Regions from separate parts of the Bacillus sp. GW823-FHT06B01 genome, predicted to be linked through region 3. Evidence: a T-box and tRNA genes for the amino acid it is inferred to sense, from the RefSeq annotation. Region 3 holds a T-box; the other regions hold tRNA genes.
The links. A T-box is a leader RNA that pairs with one kind of tRNA and senses whether it is charged. The one in region 3 lies ahead of ileS (isoleucine--tRNA ligase), so its partner is inferred to be a tRNA-Ile.
Positions count from the first base shown of each region.

Region 1: it has a tRNA-Ile gene. The T-box ahead of ileS (isoleucine--tRNA ligase) is inferred to sense a tRNA for this amino acid. The anticodon was not compared.
Region 2: it has a tRNA-Ile gene. The T-box ahead of ileS (isoleucine--tRNA ligase) is inferred to sense a tRNA for this amino acid. The anticodon was not compared.

Region 1 is NZ_JBXAHR010000002.1:571,624-577,760, forward strand. It holds gene AC1Q8N_RS09975 (metal ABC transporter ATP-binding protein) at 1-284, shown strand, start outside; gene AC1Q8N_RS09980 (metal ABC transporter permease) at 284-1,117, shown strand; gene AC1Q8N_RS09985 (Fur family transcriptional regulator) at 1,131-1,544, shown strand; gene ispG (flavodoxin-dependent (E)-4-hydroxy-3-methylbut-2-enyl-diphosphate synthase) at 1,624-2,733, opposite strand; gene AC1Q8N_RS09995 (hypothetical protein) at 2,898-3,263, opposite strand; gene AC1Q8N_RS10000 (DUF1189 domain-containing protein) at 3,338-4,096, opposite strand; tRNA gene AC1Q8N_RS10005 (tRNA-Ile) at 4,339-4,412, shown strand; gene sodA (superoxide dismutase [Mn]) at 4,634-5,245, shown strand; gene AC1Q8N_RS10015 (MFS transporter) at 5,361-6,137, shown strand, end outside.
Region 2 is NZ_JBXAHR010000005.1:148,393-154,529, forward strand. It holds gene AC1Q8N_RS22265 (DUF7507 domain-containing protein) at 1-2,791, shown strand, start outside; gene AC1Q8N_RS22270 (hypothetical protein) at 2,822-3,010, opposite strand; partial or broken gene AC1Q8N_RS22275 (M4 family metallopeptidase) at 3,440-3,619, shown strand; tRNA gene AC1Q8N_RS22280 (tRNA-Ile) at 3,648-3,721, shown strand; gene AC1Q8N_RS22285 (ImmA/IrrE family metallo-endopeptidase) at 3,797-4,225, opposite strand; gene AC1Q8N_RS22290 (helix-turn-helix domain-containing protein) at 4,248-4,676, opposite strand; gene AC1Q8N_RS22295 (helix-turn-helix transcriptional regulator) at 4,813-5,049, shown strand; gene AC1Q8N_RS22300 (DnaD domain-containing protein) at 5,136-6,032, shown strand; gene AC1Q8N_RS22305 (hypothetical protein) at 6,137-6,137, shown strand, end outside.
Region 3 is NZ_JBXAHR010000001.1:1,053,893-1,060,029, reverse strand. It holds gene AC1Q8N_RS05470 (tetratricopeptide repeat protein) at 120-4,322, shown strand; T-box leader at 4,422-4,661, shown strand; gene ileS (isoleucine--tRNA ligase) at 4,716-6,137, shown strand, end outside.

The DNA.
Region 1 (6,137 bases), on a different contig from region 3:
TTTTGGACGAGCCTACTGTTGGAATCGATGTGAAGAATGTAGAAAGTTTTTATGAGATATTAGAGGATTTAAACAAAAGGTTAGGAATCACATTAATTCTCGTTACTCATGATATGGGAGCTGTTACTGAGAAGGTAACACATGTTGCATGCTTAAACCAACATCTACATTTCCATGGAAATGTAGAGAAGTTCCGAGAGTTAGAAGATGCAGAAATGTCCGTCTTATATGGACATCATGTTCATCGTTTAGAACACGAGCATGAGCATCACGGGAGGATATAATGATACAAGATTTTTTACAATATGACTTTTTACGGAACTCTTTATATGCAGGGATTTTAATAGGACTTGTTGCGCCGCTTATCGGTGTATTTGTTGTCATTCGCCGAATGTCGCTTATTGCGGATGCTTTAAGTCACGTGACATTATCGGGTATTGCTGCAAGTTTACTACTAGAAAAAACAATTTTCACAGGAGGATTTTTAAATCCGTTATATATGGGAATGATTTTTTCTATTGGTGGGGCGTTACTAATTGAAAAATTACGTACTGTATATAAACATTATCAAGAATTAGCAATTCCGATTATTCTTTCAGCAGGAATGGGGATTGGGGTTATTTTTATATCACTTGCAAATGGATTTAACACTGATTTATTTAGTTATTTATTTGGGAGTGTAAGTGCTGTAACAAGTACGGATTTAATAATCATTGGCATTGTAGCAATTGTTGTTATTGTAACGATCACTTTATTATACAAAGAGTTATTTTTACTATCGTTTGATGAGGAATATGCTGTATCAACCGGTTTGAGTGCAAAGTGGATTCACTTTATTTTCATTATATTGGTTGCTCTTGTTATTGCAGTATCAATGCGTGTAGTAGGGGTTCTCCTCGTATCATCATTAATGACGTTACCAGTTGCAGCAAGTATTCGTATTGCGAATGGATTTAAACAAACAATTTTCTTTTCCATTTTATTTGGTGAAATTGCAGTAATTGGTGGAATGTTTGCTTCATATCAACTTGATCTAGCACCAGGTGGTACAATTGTTATGATAGCAGTTCTTATTTTAATTGGTGCGATTTTATGGAAAAAGAAAAAAACTGCATAAAGTAGGGATAGATATGAATCTAACAGAAGCTTTACGCCTAATGAAAGATAAAGGATACAAACATACTGGGAAAAGGGAAGAAATGCTCAGGTTATTTGCAGCTCACAATCGTTATTTAACGGCGAAAGACGTTTTAGAGCATATGAAGGATGATTATCCAGGTCTTAGCTTTGATACGATTTATCGTAACTTAACGGTGTTTGCTGAAATCGGTGTTTTAGAACAAACGGAATTAAATGGTGAAAAACATTTTCGTTTTACATGTTCTATTATGGAACATCATCATCATTTTATTTGTTTAGATTGCGGGGGAACGAAAGAGATTACTTCCTGCCCGATGGATTTTATGAATAAAGATTTTAACGGTTATGAAGTAACCGGTCATAAGTTTGAAATATATGGCCGTTGTCCAAAATGTGCAAAATAAGAACTCGTCGGTTACATAACTGACGAGCTTTTTTACGTAAAAAAGAAGGTTGCCCACAAATATTGTGGCAACCTTCTTTTTATTGTTCTTGTGTTTCTTTTTCTTTTTCTTTTTCTCGTTCAGCAGCCATTTCAGCAGCAATTACATCGATTTCTTTTTTCAGTTCTTCTACCATTATTTCTTCTGGTACTTTACGAACAACTTGCCCTTTACGGAATAATAATCCTTCTCCACGTGCACCGGCAATACCGATATCAGCTTCACGAGCTTCACCAGGACCGTTTACAGCGCAACCAAGTACTGCAACTTTAATTGGTACTTTTAGTGTAGAGATGTATTCTTCCACCTCGTTAGCGATGCTAATTAAATCAATTTCAATGCGACCACAAGTTGGGCAAGAAATAAGTGTTGCTGCATTAGATGCAAGACCGAATGACTTTAATAGTTCACGCGCAACTTTTACTTCTTCAACTGGGTCAGCACTTAATGAAATACGTAGTGTATTTCCGATGCCTTTATTTAAGATTGCGCCAAGACCAGCGGCACTTTTTACAGTTCCGGCAAATAATGTTCCGGATTCTGTAATACCTAAATGTAATGGGTAATCAAAAGCACGAGCAGCTTTTTCGTATGCTTCAATTGCTAAGTTAACATCAGAGGCTTTCATAGACACGATAATATCGTGGAAATCTAAGTCCTCTAAAATTTTAATGTGATGTAGGGCGCTCTCGACCATACCATCTGCAGTTGGGTATCCGTACTTTTCTAAAATGTGACGTTCTAATGAACCTGCGTTTACACCGATACGGATTGGAATACCGCGTTCTTTTGCTGCATTTACAACAGCTTCTACTTTATGGCGACGACCAATGTTACCTGGATTGATACGTACTTTATCAATGCCACCTTCAATTGCTTTTAAAGCAAGACGATAATCAAAATGAATATCAGCAACAAGTGGAATGTTGATTTGTTTTTTAATATCAGCAATAGCATTTGCTGCGCGTTCGTCTGGAACAGCAACACGGACGACTTGACAGCCAGCTTCTTCTAAACGTTTAATTTCAGCAACTGTTGCTTCAACATCATGTGTTTTTGTTGTTGTCATACTTTGTATAATTAATTCATTATTACCGCCAATTGTTAAATTACCGACTTTAACTGGACGTGTTTTTGTACGATGAGTCATTTCATTCACGAATAGATCGCTCTCCTTATAAAAGAAGTTTCTTATTTAGTCCCTCATATCAATGAAAGTATACGTGATACAGGGCTATAGAAACCGAAGTGCTCGGTTTCACTTTTACTATTGTATCAGCGCCTTTATGTAATTGACAAGGATTAAGTGATTGCTCATTGATATAACGGGAATTTATAAGACTTTCCAATTTGTATTTTTGTAGCAGATGTACTTTTGTTTAGTTGTTTAAAGTCATCAATTACCTTTTCAATGGAAGGGATTTTTTTCTTATTAATTTGTTCGGTAATAGAAAGAACTGTCTCACCTGTTTTGACTTCGATTGTTTTATAAGTTACATCTGTTTCTTTTTCTGCTTTGTTCTCTTTCTTTTGTTTTGTATCTGTATTTTTTTGCTTTATCGTTTGGGCAGCGGTTGTTTTTTTATATGAACTTAACATCGGTAAAGTGCCGATTTTTATATCGTAATAAAATATATAACCAAGAACAAGCACGAATAAGAATATACCTAATCTTTTCATATTCTTCACTCCTTTGCTAGGAATATATGCTTGTCCAAAAAAAAAATGCCTATTTAGGCATTTTTTTTTCGTTCTTATTTTTCTTTCGGTTTTGGAACTTCTTTAATCGTTAAGTAAAGAACAATTAAAACAACTGCGATATAAATGAATGTTGAACCAGGTACAACAATTTTGAATAGATCCATAATCATAAAGAAGATTGTTGGGATTGTGTAGCTGTATGCAGTTAACGTCCATATTTGCTTATAAGATAATTTACGTTGACCACTCATAGCAGAACCTATAAACGCAAGTAAAGTAATTCCTAAGAAAGTAATAAACAATTGGAATAGGTACACTAACACTCCAATAACGGCTAGTAAAATTGGATAAATACTATCGAATACAGAAATGAAATCTTGCAAATCTTTCTTCTCAAGAGATGTCCCTAATAAATCATTATAGGAGTATGTTTGTGTTTGACCATTTCCTATAGAAACTACTTTATCTTTTAAAATAAATAAACCAGTTTTGTTTTGATATGTTTCTATATCTGTTGTATTGGGGTCAAATACGAAAAGAGCATCTCCCTCTTCCTTTAGAATAGGTTGTTCAATATCTGCTTTTAGTTCACCGTTTTCGATTTTAAAATCAGGTAAATCTTTTTCAATTGCTTGATTTACCATGCTGACACTATCTTGGATAAAGCTGCCGTAAAAGAATGTTCTTGGAATAGTAGTGATTAGACAAAGTAGCATAATATACAAAATGGTTTTTCCGATTTTTTGAAAACGGAATAGCGCCATATCTTTAGGCGAATATACGCTTTTTGCTAATTGGGTAAATATGGACATAGATTCACTTCCTTTATGTATGTATAAAATCATTGTAACGTAGGAATCTAGAGAATCTCAAGATATATTATATTTACATATAGTGGAGATAACTAAATTTCTTTTTATTAATTTTCTTCTTTTATATGAGAAAAATACAATTGACACTTTTCTTTGTCATATGGTAAATTTATCTTACATTTCTTAAAGGATATATCCGATAGGAATTCCTTTATTTGATATGTTGTTACATACATAATTGTGGACCCTTAGCTCAGCTGGTTAGAGCAGACGGCTCATAACCGTCCGGTCGTAGGTTCGAGTCCTACAGGGTCCATATCCATTTCGCATGTTTATTATGTCAGTGGGAAGCTTCCTTGTAGAAGGGAGCTTTTTTTACGGAATATATGAGCATTTTAATTGAAAAGAAGTGGGATTTTTGCTACGTTAATGATAGCAAGACAATGTGATTTATTTGTTTGCACCCTATGGCAATTAGGGTAGAATGAAGTTGTATGTCACTTAAGTGGCAATACATAAACTGGGAGGAATATAACAATGGCAAAACACGAATTACCAAATTTACCTTATGCGTATGATGCTTTAGAGCCTCACTTTGACAAAGAAACAATGAACATCCATCATACAAAACATCATAACACTTACATTACAAACTTAAACGCTGCTTTAGAAGGTCATGCAGAATTAGCTGACAAAAGCGTAGAAGAATTAGTTGCAAACTTAAACGAAGTACCAGAAGCAATCCGTACAGCAGTACGTAACAATGGTGGCGGACATGCTAACCATACATTCTTCTGGACAATCTTATCTCCAAACGGCGGCGGACAACCAGTAGGCGAACTTGCAACTGCAATTGAAGCGAAATTCGGTAGCTTCGATGCATTCAAAGAAGAATTCGCAAAAGCTGGCGCAACTCGTTTCGGTTCTGGTTGGGCTTGGTTAGTAGTAAACAATGGTGAGTTAGAAGTAACAAGCACGCCAAACCAAGATTCTCCTCTAACTGAAGGTAAAACTCCAGTTGTAGGTTTAGATGTTTGGGAACATGCTTACTACCTAAATTATCAAAACCGTCGTCCTGACTACATCGGTGCATTCTGGAACGTTGTAGATTGGAACGCTGCTGAAAAACGTTACCAAGAAGCAAAATAATTGTAATAACGATAGAAAAAGCTAGGAGAATGCTCCTAGCTTTTTCTATGCTTTCCTTTTACATAATTGGGCTTGTCTTTGGAAGACTAGAACATGAAGTAAAGGAGAGTTGTGTATGAAGTGGAAACATATAATTGGTGACGTTGAAGTGAATCGGGATTTAGTGTTGTTGCTCCTTATTGGAGGTTTATACACGCTCGCAATTTCTTTATCGAATACGTTTGTTAACATTTATTTATGGAAACAAACACAAAATTATGTGAATCTTGGCTTGTATAATTTGGCCAGCGTTGTATTGCAGCCTCTCACATTTCTTATAGGTGGGAAATTAGCGAAGCGTATTGATCGCTCAATCTTGTTACGAATAGGCGTAGGCACGTTAGCTATTTTTTTTATCGTTGTTTTAGTAGCGGGAAAAAGCGCTTCTCACTATATTTTATTAATGGGGGCTCTTTTAGGAGTCGGATATGGTTTTTACTGGCTCGCGTTTAACTTATTAACATTTGAGATTACAGAACCAGAAACAAGAGATTTCTTTAATGGGTTTCTTGGACTTCTTACATCCTTCTCTGGCATGATTGGACCGATAGCAGCTGGATACACAATTTCACGTATGGAAAAATGGAGTGGCTATACGGTCATATTCTTTCTTTCGTTAGTGTTATTTGCAATTGCTGTTATTTTAAGCTTTTTTGTATCTAAGAGAGAATGTGAAGGACGGTATGAAATTGTACAAGTATTGAAAGAGCGGCAGATTGATAAAAATTGGGGAAGAATTACACGTGCTCATTTTTTCCAAGGGTTGAGAGAGGGAACGTTTATTTTTGTGATTTCCGTGTACGTGTATTTAGCGACGGATAGTGAACTCGCCTTAGGAAAATATAGCTTAGTA
Region 2 (6,137 bases), on a different contig from region 3:
CGGTACAGTGGCAGCAACGAATGTTAAATTTATAGATACAACTTCCGCCGGTGTAGCATTTGTACCGGGAAGTGTGAGCATAAATGGGGTGCCGGCACCAGGATTAGATCCTTTCATTGGCTTTACAGTTCCAGATATCCCTGTAGATGATTTTGTACTTGTCACATATCAGGAAGTGGTTACGAGCATACCTGAGGGGGGAACGATTGTTAACTTTGTAGACGTTACAGCTACATTTGCTGTAAGTGAAACAGAGCCGCCTATTACAGAAACAATAACAAGTAATACGACATTAACAGAAATTAATGAACCCGGTTTAAATGTTTTAAAATCAGTAAGTCAGCCGGTTGTTGCAGTAGGCGATACAATCACATATACAACAGTAGTTCAAAATACAGGTACAGTGGTAGCGACGAATGTTCAATATAGTGATGTATTGCCGTCCTCGATTACATTTGTACCAGATAGTGTAACGATAGATGGTGTGCTACAACCTGGATTCAATCCTAATAATGGATTCCCACTTCCAGATATAAATCCAGGTGAAAGTGTAGAAGTTACATTCCAAGTAACAGTTGTCAATGTTCCATCAAACGGAACAATTGTCAATACGGCAAATGTTACAGGAAGTTTTATATTAGTACCAGGAGAACCACCAATTGTAGTGAATCAGCCAAGTAACACGACGCTCACAACTGTAAATAGAGGACGATTTAATGTTATTAAACAAGTAAATAGAGCAGCTACTCTCGTTGGAGATGTATTAACGTATACAGTTCAAATAACGAATACGGGAACAGTAACAGCAAATGATGTTCAGTTTATTGATACGATTTCAGTAGGAGCGTCATTTGTCCCAAATAGTGTAACGATAAATGGAATTTCGCAACCGAATTTAAATCCGATCACTGGCTTTGGAGTTGGAGATATACCCGTTGGTGAAACGGTTATCGTGACGTTTCAAGCGACAGTTACAAACATCCCGTCATCAGGAACCATTACGAACGTTGCAAATATAACAGGAAGCTTTACTTTAGTACCAGGAGAGCCGCCGGTTGTAGTAACTGAACCGAGTAATACGACAATAACAAGGGTAAATAGAGGGAGATTTAATGTTATAAAAACCGTAAATAAGCAAGCAACACGATTAGGGGATACGTTAACTTATAGTGTGCAAGTTACAAATACGGGAACGGTATTAGCGACGAATGTTCAGTTTATCGATGTTCCGTCACCTAGTTTAGAATTCATTCCTGGAAGTGTACAAATAAATGGAATTTCGCAAGTAGGTTTAGATCCATTTGTAGGCTTTTCATTACCAGATCTTGCAGTAGGGGACAGTATATTAATTACATTTGAAGTAAATGTAATCGCAATTCCGCCTTCTAGTAGCATTATGAATACAGCGAGAGTAGCTGGTGATTTCGAATTGATTCCAGGAGAACCACCGTTTACAATTACGAACTCAAGTAATACGACAGTCACACCAGTAAATCGAGGTAGTTTAGATATGCTGAAAGAAGTAGATCATCCGATTGTTGGAGTGGGAGAAACGGTAACGTATACTGTTCGTATATTAAATACTGGTACGGCTGATGCGATGAATGTTCAATTTATAGACGTGTTATCTCAGGAAGCTGAGTTTGTTCCAAATAGTGTAACGATAAATGGAGTTCCGCAACCAGGGTTAAATCCACAGGCTGGATTTACGATACCAGACATCCCAGTGGGTGAGACGGCACTTGTAACATATGAAGCTACGATTACAAGTTTTCCAGATGGTGGTACAGTAGTGAACCTTGCTGGGGCGTTAGCAGAATATATTTTAGTACCAGGAGAACCGCCAGTTACAGTGATGGATACGAGCAATACAGTTATTGTAACGGTAAATACTGCAATCTTATTTGTTGCAAAAGGAGCGGATTTTGAAGTAGCGATGGTAGGAGATGTTGTCACTTACGGAATTGCTGTTATAAATGATAGTACAGTTCCTGTGACGAATATTGTTTTAACAGATATCATTGATCCGAATACGTTATTTATAAATGGCTCGGTAACGGTAAATGATGTACCTTTTCCATTTGCCAACCCGAATACAGGTATTCCGTTAGGTGATTTTCAGCCAAATGATGCAGCAATTATTAATTTCCAAGTTGTAATAACAGGAGGGCAAATAAATAACTTAGTTACAAATACAGCTACGGCGAGTGGGCTTGCAATTGTGAATCCAAATGAACCGCCTGTAGTAGTTGAAGGCGATAGCAATACAGTTGTTATCCCGTTTATTCCTCAAAATGTCTCAACGACTGTTGTAAAAGTGGCAGACCATCAAACAGCAACAATAGGAGATGTTATTACGTTTACGACAGTTATTACAAATACGGGAGATACAGCGATACAAAATATTCGTTTTCAAGATATGTTAGATAGTAGTGTTCAATTTGTCCTTGGAAGTGTAACGGTTGATAATACGCCAGTGCCAAATGTAAACCCAATATCAGGATTTCTTATAGGAAGTTTAAATCCAGGTGAAGCACGCACAGTCTCGTTCCAAGTAGTAGTTCAGAGCGCGCCAAGTGGTTCAGGAAATTATATAAATCAAGCGAGTATTCGCTTCGAACATCAAGTAGGTACAGTGTTACCGCCTGTTACACAAATAATAGAAAGTAATATTGTGGTCATACCGTTCGTCCCGACGATCGAACAAATTTGTGAAACAAACTTTAATTGCTTAGAGAAAATTCCATTTCAATGTTCTCCGTGTAATCATTTGCACGAACATAAGAAATAAAAACAAAAAGAGCATTTTGTGAAGTGCCCCCTAAAAGTTAGACACGGTTATTTCATTAGGCAGCTTGATAAAAGTGAGTCCGGTATGTACCGGGCTCATTTTTAATTTTTTAATAAAGGAACCTAAATCATAACCTGTTTTTATTATAGCTATAGCTGAAATCACAATTAATGGATATTTAATATATGGATTGTTGAGGAGTTCCATTATGTTTTTCATGTTGTAAACCTCCTTGGTATTATTTATATCATTATATTTACAATATATAATATAATGATTAGCAGTCAATATAATGTAAAGAAAGATACTTAATTGAAGGAGAACTAAACAAAATAATAGATAAAAAAACCTTTATTTTTATCATTTCTTCTACAAGTAATTAAGAGTCAGTATAGCATATAGAAACAGATCTTAGGAAAGAGGCTATTAGGCAATTGAAATAAGCCTCTACTTTTACCGTATTTAGTTTAAGAATTAGTTTGTCCAATTCTTTTGAAACATAACTATAATAATTTAATTTCAATATCATAAGCAACTCAATTATTATATAGAAATACAAATTCAATGACTTGAGTTCAATGTTTTGTTACGCTATAAATAGCTTGATTTGTTTTTAACTTAAACATATTAAGAGTACTTAATAATTTTGATGAAGGTGTACTTACAAGCATTTCAGGAGATAGTGCTCAAGATTTACAGCAACAGGGAGACTTAAATCAGTCTAGTACTCTATCAAAAGAGGATGCAAAGAACCAGATTTTTAATCTATACGGGAACGATCTTAAATTTGTTGAGGAACCTGAGATCAAAGAAGTAGTATATGTGAATACGTCCTATAAAGTAAAATTTATGCTCTGGATCTTTAGCTCAGCTGGTTAGAGCAAACGGCTCATAACCGTTCGGTCGTAGGTTCGAGTCCTACAAGGTCCACTTATAAAAACAAGGAGAAAGCACTCAAATGGGGGCTTTCTCCTTGTTTTTAATAAATAAAATGTCTTTTTTCCTTTAGCAAGGTTTATAAAATTCTAAGAGTTCAACTGGAATATTATTTTTGTATGCTATACATGCTTTTGTATCACCAGGCTGAATGGTCTTTTGGTCAATTAACAAAAGCGCAGCAAACGTATTTGCTTCTATCTCTAATTTGTCAACGGAAAAGAATGTATTCTTACGCAGAAAAGGTGTATTTGCATGAGTATGTAGGACTGCATGTCCTAATTCATGAGCACAAACAGTTCTCTGCATAGATGGAGATAAATTAGTATTAATAACAATGAAACGATTTCTTTTTTCATATTTATAAAAACCATTTATTTCTTCATGTAAATCCCATGTTAGTACATGTATTTTTAAGTAATCTGCAAGCTCATAGGGGTTTGTCGTGTTGTATTTGTTGCTAAGTTGTTGGACTAGATCTCTAATGACGAATTTCAATGTATTCCCTCCTAAGCTCGCATCAGTTATCGTCTGGTTTACGATATTTCTTAGGCACGTATTTTTTATTGATTACTTTCGTTTGTTTTACAATATACTCCATTGCATCTAATAGTGATTCTACAGCTTCTTGACTCATAGGTTCACCAGAGAACATTAAGCCATCTTCTCCTTGAAGGTCTTTTTTTATTTCTTCCATTCTTTTTGCTATGTCTTTCTCATCTTTTGGCGTTAATTGCTTCTTAGTTTCGTCCGTAACAGCTCGTCCTAGTAAATAGTCAGCTGAAACTGAAAAACAATCCGCTAATTTAGTTAGAACATCATGTGGAGGGAATCTTTCTTCTGATTCGTAGTAGCCTATCATTCTTTGGGATACTCCAATTTTTTCAGCCAATTGTTTTTGTGTTAAATTTTCTTTTTTTCGTAAGGATTTTATTCTAACTCCTATCACATTGTTCACCTCTCTAATTAAACTAATTGTTCTCTTTGGATTTATTTTAGCACAAAAAGTTCCTTTTTGCATTGACAATGAACAATTAGTTCTTTAATCTATATTTAGAACTAATTGTTCTTACGGAGGTGGATTAATTGGTAACAAAATGTATGAACCGGAAAAGAAGTTATATAAAGAACTTGCTGGTTATTGTGGGGTTACGGAACGATATATTCGAATGATTGATCAAAAAGAAAGAACTCCATCAATGGGAACAGCTAAGAAGATTGCTAAGTATTTTGATATGAGTATAGATGCTCTTTTTTTTAGTAATAAATCGAACTTAAAGTTCTTTTTAATATTGTGTTGGTTTGAAAGGAATAAAAAGTAGGTTTCATCATGGGGAAGTTATTGATAGTGAGTACAGAATCTCGAATGTAGGTATTTGATCTTAACAATAGTGAAGAGGTAGATAGTATGGGGATTTTTAGAGTTAAAAAGGATAATAATTATTCCGTTATTAATAATACGGGTTTAAAAGATAAAAGGCTTTCTTGGAAGGCGAAGGGGATATTAGCATACATACTTACACTTCCAGATGATTGGGTGTTTTATAGGGAAGAATTATCGCAGCACGCCAAAGATGGTATTAATAGCTTAAGAGCTGGAATGCAAGAATTAAAAGAGTACGGATATATTAAGAGATTTCCTATTAAAGATGTAAAAAACAAAATTGTTAGGTGGGAGACTATTATTTACGAAATCCCATTGGAGGATTTTCCACCAGTGGAAAACCCACCTGTTGATAATCCTGTTGCTGGGAATCTACTGGTGGAAAATCGCAAGCTACTAAATACTGATTTAAAAAGTACTAAAAAACTAAACACTGATACACAAAATAAGGATCATCATCATGATAATAAGGAAAAATCACTCCCACAAAGATTGATAAATGAAGATTTCAAAATAAGTTATAAATTTTTGCTGAAGAATGGAATATTGTTAAGTGAAATAGCTATTGCAGAGCTGGGTGAATTTTGCGAAGCATTAGGTAGTGAACTAATTTTGGAAGCAGTAAAGAGATCAATTGATGAGAATATACCAAAGTGGAGGTATGTACGTGGAATTCTTAAAAATTGGGAAAGTCAAAAAGTAAAAACAATTAATGATGTAGTTGTGTTAGATGCACAGTTTGATCTTTGTAAGAATAAGAAGCAATCTAGGTCAGGGTATACCAAACGAAAAGAACTGGTACCAGAATGGCTACGTGAAAAAGAAGAAGTTCCAGAAGAGCAGCCTATACAAAATAATGAGTTAACTATTGAAGAAGAGCGTGAGAGATTAAAAGCTTTACTAAGAAAATATAAATCATAATTAATATTCGTGAATTCGATTAAAAGGATAATAAAGGTTACTTTACCTTTGGTGATATTAATAAGAAACAGAATTTAATTAAAGAAAAGTAGGGGGATTATTAGA
Region 3 (6,137 bases):
ATAAATTTGAATAATATTAATTAATACCATCCATTATAAGAGATTTTAGTTGAATACCTACAATATGATGTGTAAAATCTAAGCAAGTAGCAGTACAAATAAATATTCGAGGTGAATACATGCTAGATTTTAAGCAGTTAGATGCTTGTTTGAAAGACAAGAGATTTATAGATGGATTACAGGAAATAAATAATGAAATTTCATATATAAAAGAAAAGAATACTTTATCTTATTTGAAGAGTTGGCTTGCTAGTGTTCCTTCACATAAGGAGTTTGACATATTAATACGTCTTACTGATGAAGGGCTTATGCACCAATACAGTTCATTCCTCATTCGCTACGCCTACAAAAAATTCCCAAATATGAGAACGCTCTCTTTATATTGTGATGAGTTAATTGATGAGCGGAAAATACTTGAAGTAGAACAGTTGTTAAAAGACTCATTAGAAGAGGTAAGTAAAGAAGAAATAGAAGCTGATCTTTTAGCGAAAACATATTTTACGTTAGTACGATGTTTGTTGGAAATGAAACGAAATGAAGAAGCCCTAATCTATATGCAAAAGGCAGAGGAGTACAGTTCACGTGCCGTATTTGATAAATGGGGCTACGTCTATATGCATACAGGTGAATGGGAGAAAGCAGAAGAACAATTTATAGCCGGCATGCAGCATAAAGATTGTGAAGAGCTATCTACCTATTTATTATCACAATTATATGCGAATCAAGGAGAACAAAAACGTGCATTACAGCTAATTGATGATGCGATTGTAAAGTTCCCGCAAGTACCATATTTTCATTTTGAAAAGGTAAAATATTTATTAGATTTAAGGAAGTATGAAGAAATGTTAGCGGTAATAGATAACATAAATAATCAGCTTCCTTATCATGCGTATAAAGCTTACTTTGTACATTTACGTGCAGAAGCGCTTTACAAAATGAATAAACTTGTAGATTTACAACAGTTATTAAAAGAAGAAAAAAGTTTAAAAGAGTCTTTATATCATAATTTAGAAAAAAATCCAGATGGAAAAAAGGTGCACTTACCGATAGTTCCTATTGTACAAAAGGATAATTATTGTGTTCCGACAAGTTTAGAAATGATGTTGCAGTTATGGGGAGAAAAACGTACACAAGATGAAATAGCAGAGTTTATTTTTGATATGACAGGCTCAAAGTTTTCAGATACTGTTTCTTATTTAGAAGAATTAGGTTATGAATATCGTTATTTTAAAGGGAATGAGGAAAATTATAAGAGACTGCTGGATGAAGGGATTCCTGTTTTATTAAGTATAGATATTGAGCATGCTTCACATGTACAAGTGCTATCTGGATATGATGATACGTTACAAGCTTTTTATGTTCAAGATCCGAACTTTATAGAACCAGTTATTGTGGAATATAGTAAGTTACAAGAAAAATATCGTTACACAGGTTGTTTAGCGATTACGTTTGTTCCGAAAGAAAAGAAGGAGCAATTAGCATTTTTTAATGAAGAAGAAAATTATTATTTTAAATCTATTTTTTCTCTTACGGATCATTTAGATGAACATGATAAAGAGGGGATTTATAACTTAGTACAATTTTTAAAAGAGTCGAGTGATAATCCGAATACGTGGTTATATACAGTTAAGCATTTAGATGTTGAAGTAGATAATGAGTTTATTATATGTTGTATTGAAAAGTTAATGGAGAAGTTTCCGAACTCAGATTTTGTTAAATTGCATGGTGCGCAGTGCTTTATTCGCCTTCAAGAATTAGAAAAAGCCGGGCAAATGCTGACAAGTGTTGAGAAGAAAAATAATCGTGCTTTATATCATTTAATAAACGGAAGATATGCTTTTGAACAGGAAAGTTATATAGAAGCGATTTCAAGTTTTCGTACATCATTACAATTAGACGCAGATCAGCCGATTGCTTGGAGTTTTCTCGCTCTATCATACATGTATATCGATCAATCTGAAAAGGCGTTGCAGTTTTCTCAAGTTGCTTTAGAACGTAGTCCAGAAAGATTCACTTTAACGAATCACGGATTAATATTAATAGATTTAGAAAGATATGAAGAAGCGTATGAAATTTTTAATGACTTATTAAGAGAGAATAAAAATGAGGCACATGTATGGTATGAGCGCGCGAGATGTGCGCATCATTTAGGGAAATTACATTTAGCGATAAAAGGGCTTAAAGTAGCGATTTATTTGGATAGTAATGCACCTTACATCTATACGAAACTTTCGGAAATATACGAGTCTGATTTGAAGGATGAGGAAAGTACGAAAGAAATTTTATTAAAAGGTATTGAGAATTGTGACGATAAGGCACCTCTATACGTAAAACTCGGTGACTATCATTTTCAAAATGATAGTCTGGAAGAAGCAGAAACATTGTATAATCGTGCTTTAGAAGAAAATCATGATGATGTTTATTCTCACTTTGGACTTACGCAAGTTTATATGGCGAAAGAACAATACAAGGAAGCGAAACAATATATTCTCGGTATTGAAAAACAAATTGAAAAGAGCCAAGATTTTCTTATGAATGCGGGAATGGTTCTATGGGATGCTGAGGTTGAACTTGGTGGAAATGAAGAAGGGTTTAAAGTAGCTTTGTCTAAGTTAGAGAGTGGTATAAAGCAGAGTGAATATAATGTGGCAAGTGCGTTAGATGAATATGTGAATCGAATTAAAGGAACGGTATTTGTACAAAGAGGTATAGCATTCTTAAGAACGTTACACAAAGAAAGAAATGAAATAAGCGAATACGGTTGTTATACAGGTATTTTATATGAATCTATTGGGCAGTACGGCCAAGCGATGAAAAGGTATAATAAGGCGATAGAACAAAAGGAAACGGCATTACCGTATTACCGAATTGGTGAAATACTTATGGCATTAGGACAATTGCCGGAAGCAAAACAAGCGTATGAAACATGTTTAGAGCTTGATGAGAATTTCGTAGGTGTGCATTTACAGCTTGCAGAAATATATGAAAAAGAAGAAAATCGTTCTAAAGAACAAAGTCATATGGTTCAGGCTATGAAAGAAGAGCCGATGCATATTAATATGGAATATTTGGCACAGCTTTCAGTAGAAATGAGTCTTCAGGAAGAGTTACTGACAGAACTAGAACAATTAGCGGACGAAGCACCTGAAATATGGCGATTAGATGCGATTGCATATGTGTATGGAGCGATGGATGAAATAGATAAAGAACAAGCACAGATTGAAGAGGCACTTCAATTAGATAGTGAGCATATAGAAGTTCTATATCATTATGCCAAAGTGTTAGTGAAAAAAAGAAATGCAAAAGCAATTGAAATTGCAATGAAAGTTATACAAAAAGATGCAAATAATGAACGAATATTTGATGTGTATGTAAAAGCGATAGAACAACATAAGAAATTGTCTAATATACGAGATTTTCTTCATACATTAAAGGTGAAGAAGGCAGAAAGAAGTATGGCATTTATGTATGCTGCATCTGCGGTGACGGAAAGATGGATTGAACGTCAACAAAATGAACAGCCGAAGAAATCCATAATTACAAGAGCTTTTTATCGCATGAAAAACCGTGCGAAAGAAATTTCGATTATTACTACAATTATTGATTTATATGAAATCTCATTAAAGTTAAATCAAAAAAATAATATGGCAGCGCAGCGATTTTCACTATTTTACGAGAATGTGGCGATGTATAAAGAGGCGATAGATGTATTGCAAACATCGTTAGAAAATAAATGGGATTACGATATAGCGAAGCAACTTGTAAATCTTTTCATGGCGTGTGAGGAAGAAGATATGTTACGGGATGCTTCAGAATTAACGAAGCAAATGGTTCGAGAGTTACCAGATGATTATGATACGCTTCTTTTACAAGCACAAGTATTCTTTAAAATAGGAGAAGAAAGAAAAGCAGAAAAGATTACCTTACAATTAACGGAGCAAACACCGTTTGTAAGTAGAGCGTTTCTTGCTTTAGGAGAAATGTATCAAAGTCAAGAAAGGTTTGAAGAGGCAATTCATGTATTGGAAAATGCGTCTATACATCATCCAAATGAAGCAGCAATTCTTCTTTCTTTAGCATCTTCGTATCATGGTGCCGGACAAACACTAAAGGCAGAAAAAATAACAAATGATGTATTAACAATAGATGCGAGTGATTTGTTAGCAAGATACGATCGCGCTTGTTATTTAGCACAGTTAAATAGAATTGAAGAGGCGAAGCAAGAGCTTGAAATTGTTCTTCGTGAGGATGAATCAGGATTCTTTGCTGAGCTTATTGAAGAAGATGAAGATTTAGCCGGAATACAAGAATTTAAGAAATAATTGTATAGGAATTGTGAAAAAAGGGTATAATTAAATGTATGTTTCGAATTGGTTGACAATTTATTGCCCAATGGCATAAAATAGCTTTTAATAAAGTATACAAATCTGAAGACGAGAACGAGTAAAATAATGAATTGTTCCCCAGAGAGCCGGTGTATAGCTGAAAGCCGGTGTGCAGACGTTATTTGAAAATCATCTCCGAGGAGCCGAGGCTGAAAATAAGTAAGCCCGGACGGATGTCTACCGTTACAAAGAACACGTATGATAGTACGTTGCTAAGTGCTATTAGCGAAGAGCTAATAGAATTAGGGTGGTAACGCGGTTAAACCCGTCCCTACTTCATAGGGACGGGTTTTTTGTGTGTTTTAAAATATTCAAAAGGAGTGATTGTAGATGAAGAAAGTAGATGTAAAAGAGTCAGCTGTAGGGAGGGAAACACGTATTCGTAAGCAGTGGAACGAGCAAAGTATTTTCGAGCAATCAATTCAGAATCGAGAAGGCGCACAGTCTTTCGTATTTTATGAAGGACCACCAACGGCGAACGGTTTACCACACGTCGGACATGCACTTGGACGGACAATTAAAGATGTAGTAGCGAGATATAAAACGATGGCTGGTTATAAAGTGCTACGAAAAGCGGGATGGGATACACACGGTTTACCTGTAGAATTAGGTGTTGAGAAGCAACTCGGTATTTCTGGTAAACATGAAATTGAAGAGTATGGAATTGAGCCATTTATTCAGAAGTGTAAAGAGAGTGTATTCACATATGAGAAGCAGTGGCGTGAATTCACTGAAAGCATCGGTTATTGGGTAGATATGGATGATCCATACGTTACGCTAGAGAATCCATATATCGAAAGTGTATGGCATATTTTAGGGACGATTCATGAAAAAGGATTATTGTACAAAGGGCATAGAGTCTCACCATACTGCCCAAGTTGTCAAACTTCACTAAGTTCACATGAGGTTGCACAAGGGTATAAAACAGTAAAAGACTTAAGTGCAACAGTTAAGTTTCAAGTAAAAGATAGTGAAAATGAATATTTCCTAGGGTGGACAACGACACCTTGGACACTTCCAGCAAATGTTGCGCTCGCTGTACATCCAAATATGGAATACGTGAAAGCGAAACAAGAAGGTCATGTATACATTATTGCGAAAGAACGTGTACAAGATGTATTAAAAGAAGACTATGAAGTATTATCCGTTCATAAAGGTGAAGAATTAGTAAACACATCTTATATGCCGCCATTTCCAATGAAAGAAGTTACAAATGGCTATCACGTTATCGCAGCAGATTTTGTCACGGCAGATAGTGGTACAGGACTCGTTCATATCGCTCCAGCATATGGGGAGGACGATTATAGAGTCGTTCAAAGTGAAGGATTGTCATTCTTGCATGTTGTAGATGAGAAAGGTGAGTATACAGAAGCAGTACCATTTTTGAAAGGGAAATTTGTAAAAGATTGTGACGTGGATATTGTTCGTCATTTAGCAAAGGAAGGCTTACTATATCATAAAGAAAAGTATGAACATAGCTACCCACATTGCTGGCGTTGTGATTCACCACTTCTTTATTATGCAGGAGAGAGTTGGTTAATCCGAACAACTGCAATTAAAGATACATTTTTGCAAAATAACGATTCTGTTACTTGGTATCCAGACCATATGAAACATGGACGCTTTGGTAAGTTTTTAGAAAATATGGTGGACTGGAATATTAGCCGAAATAGATATTGGGGAACACCATTAAACGTATGGGAATGTGAAAGTTGCGATCATCAATTCGCACCGAAAAGCATTGCTGATTTA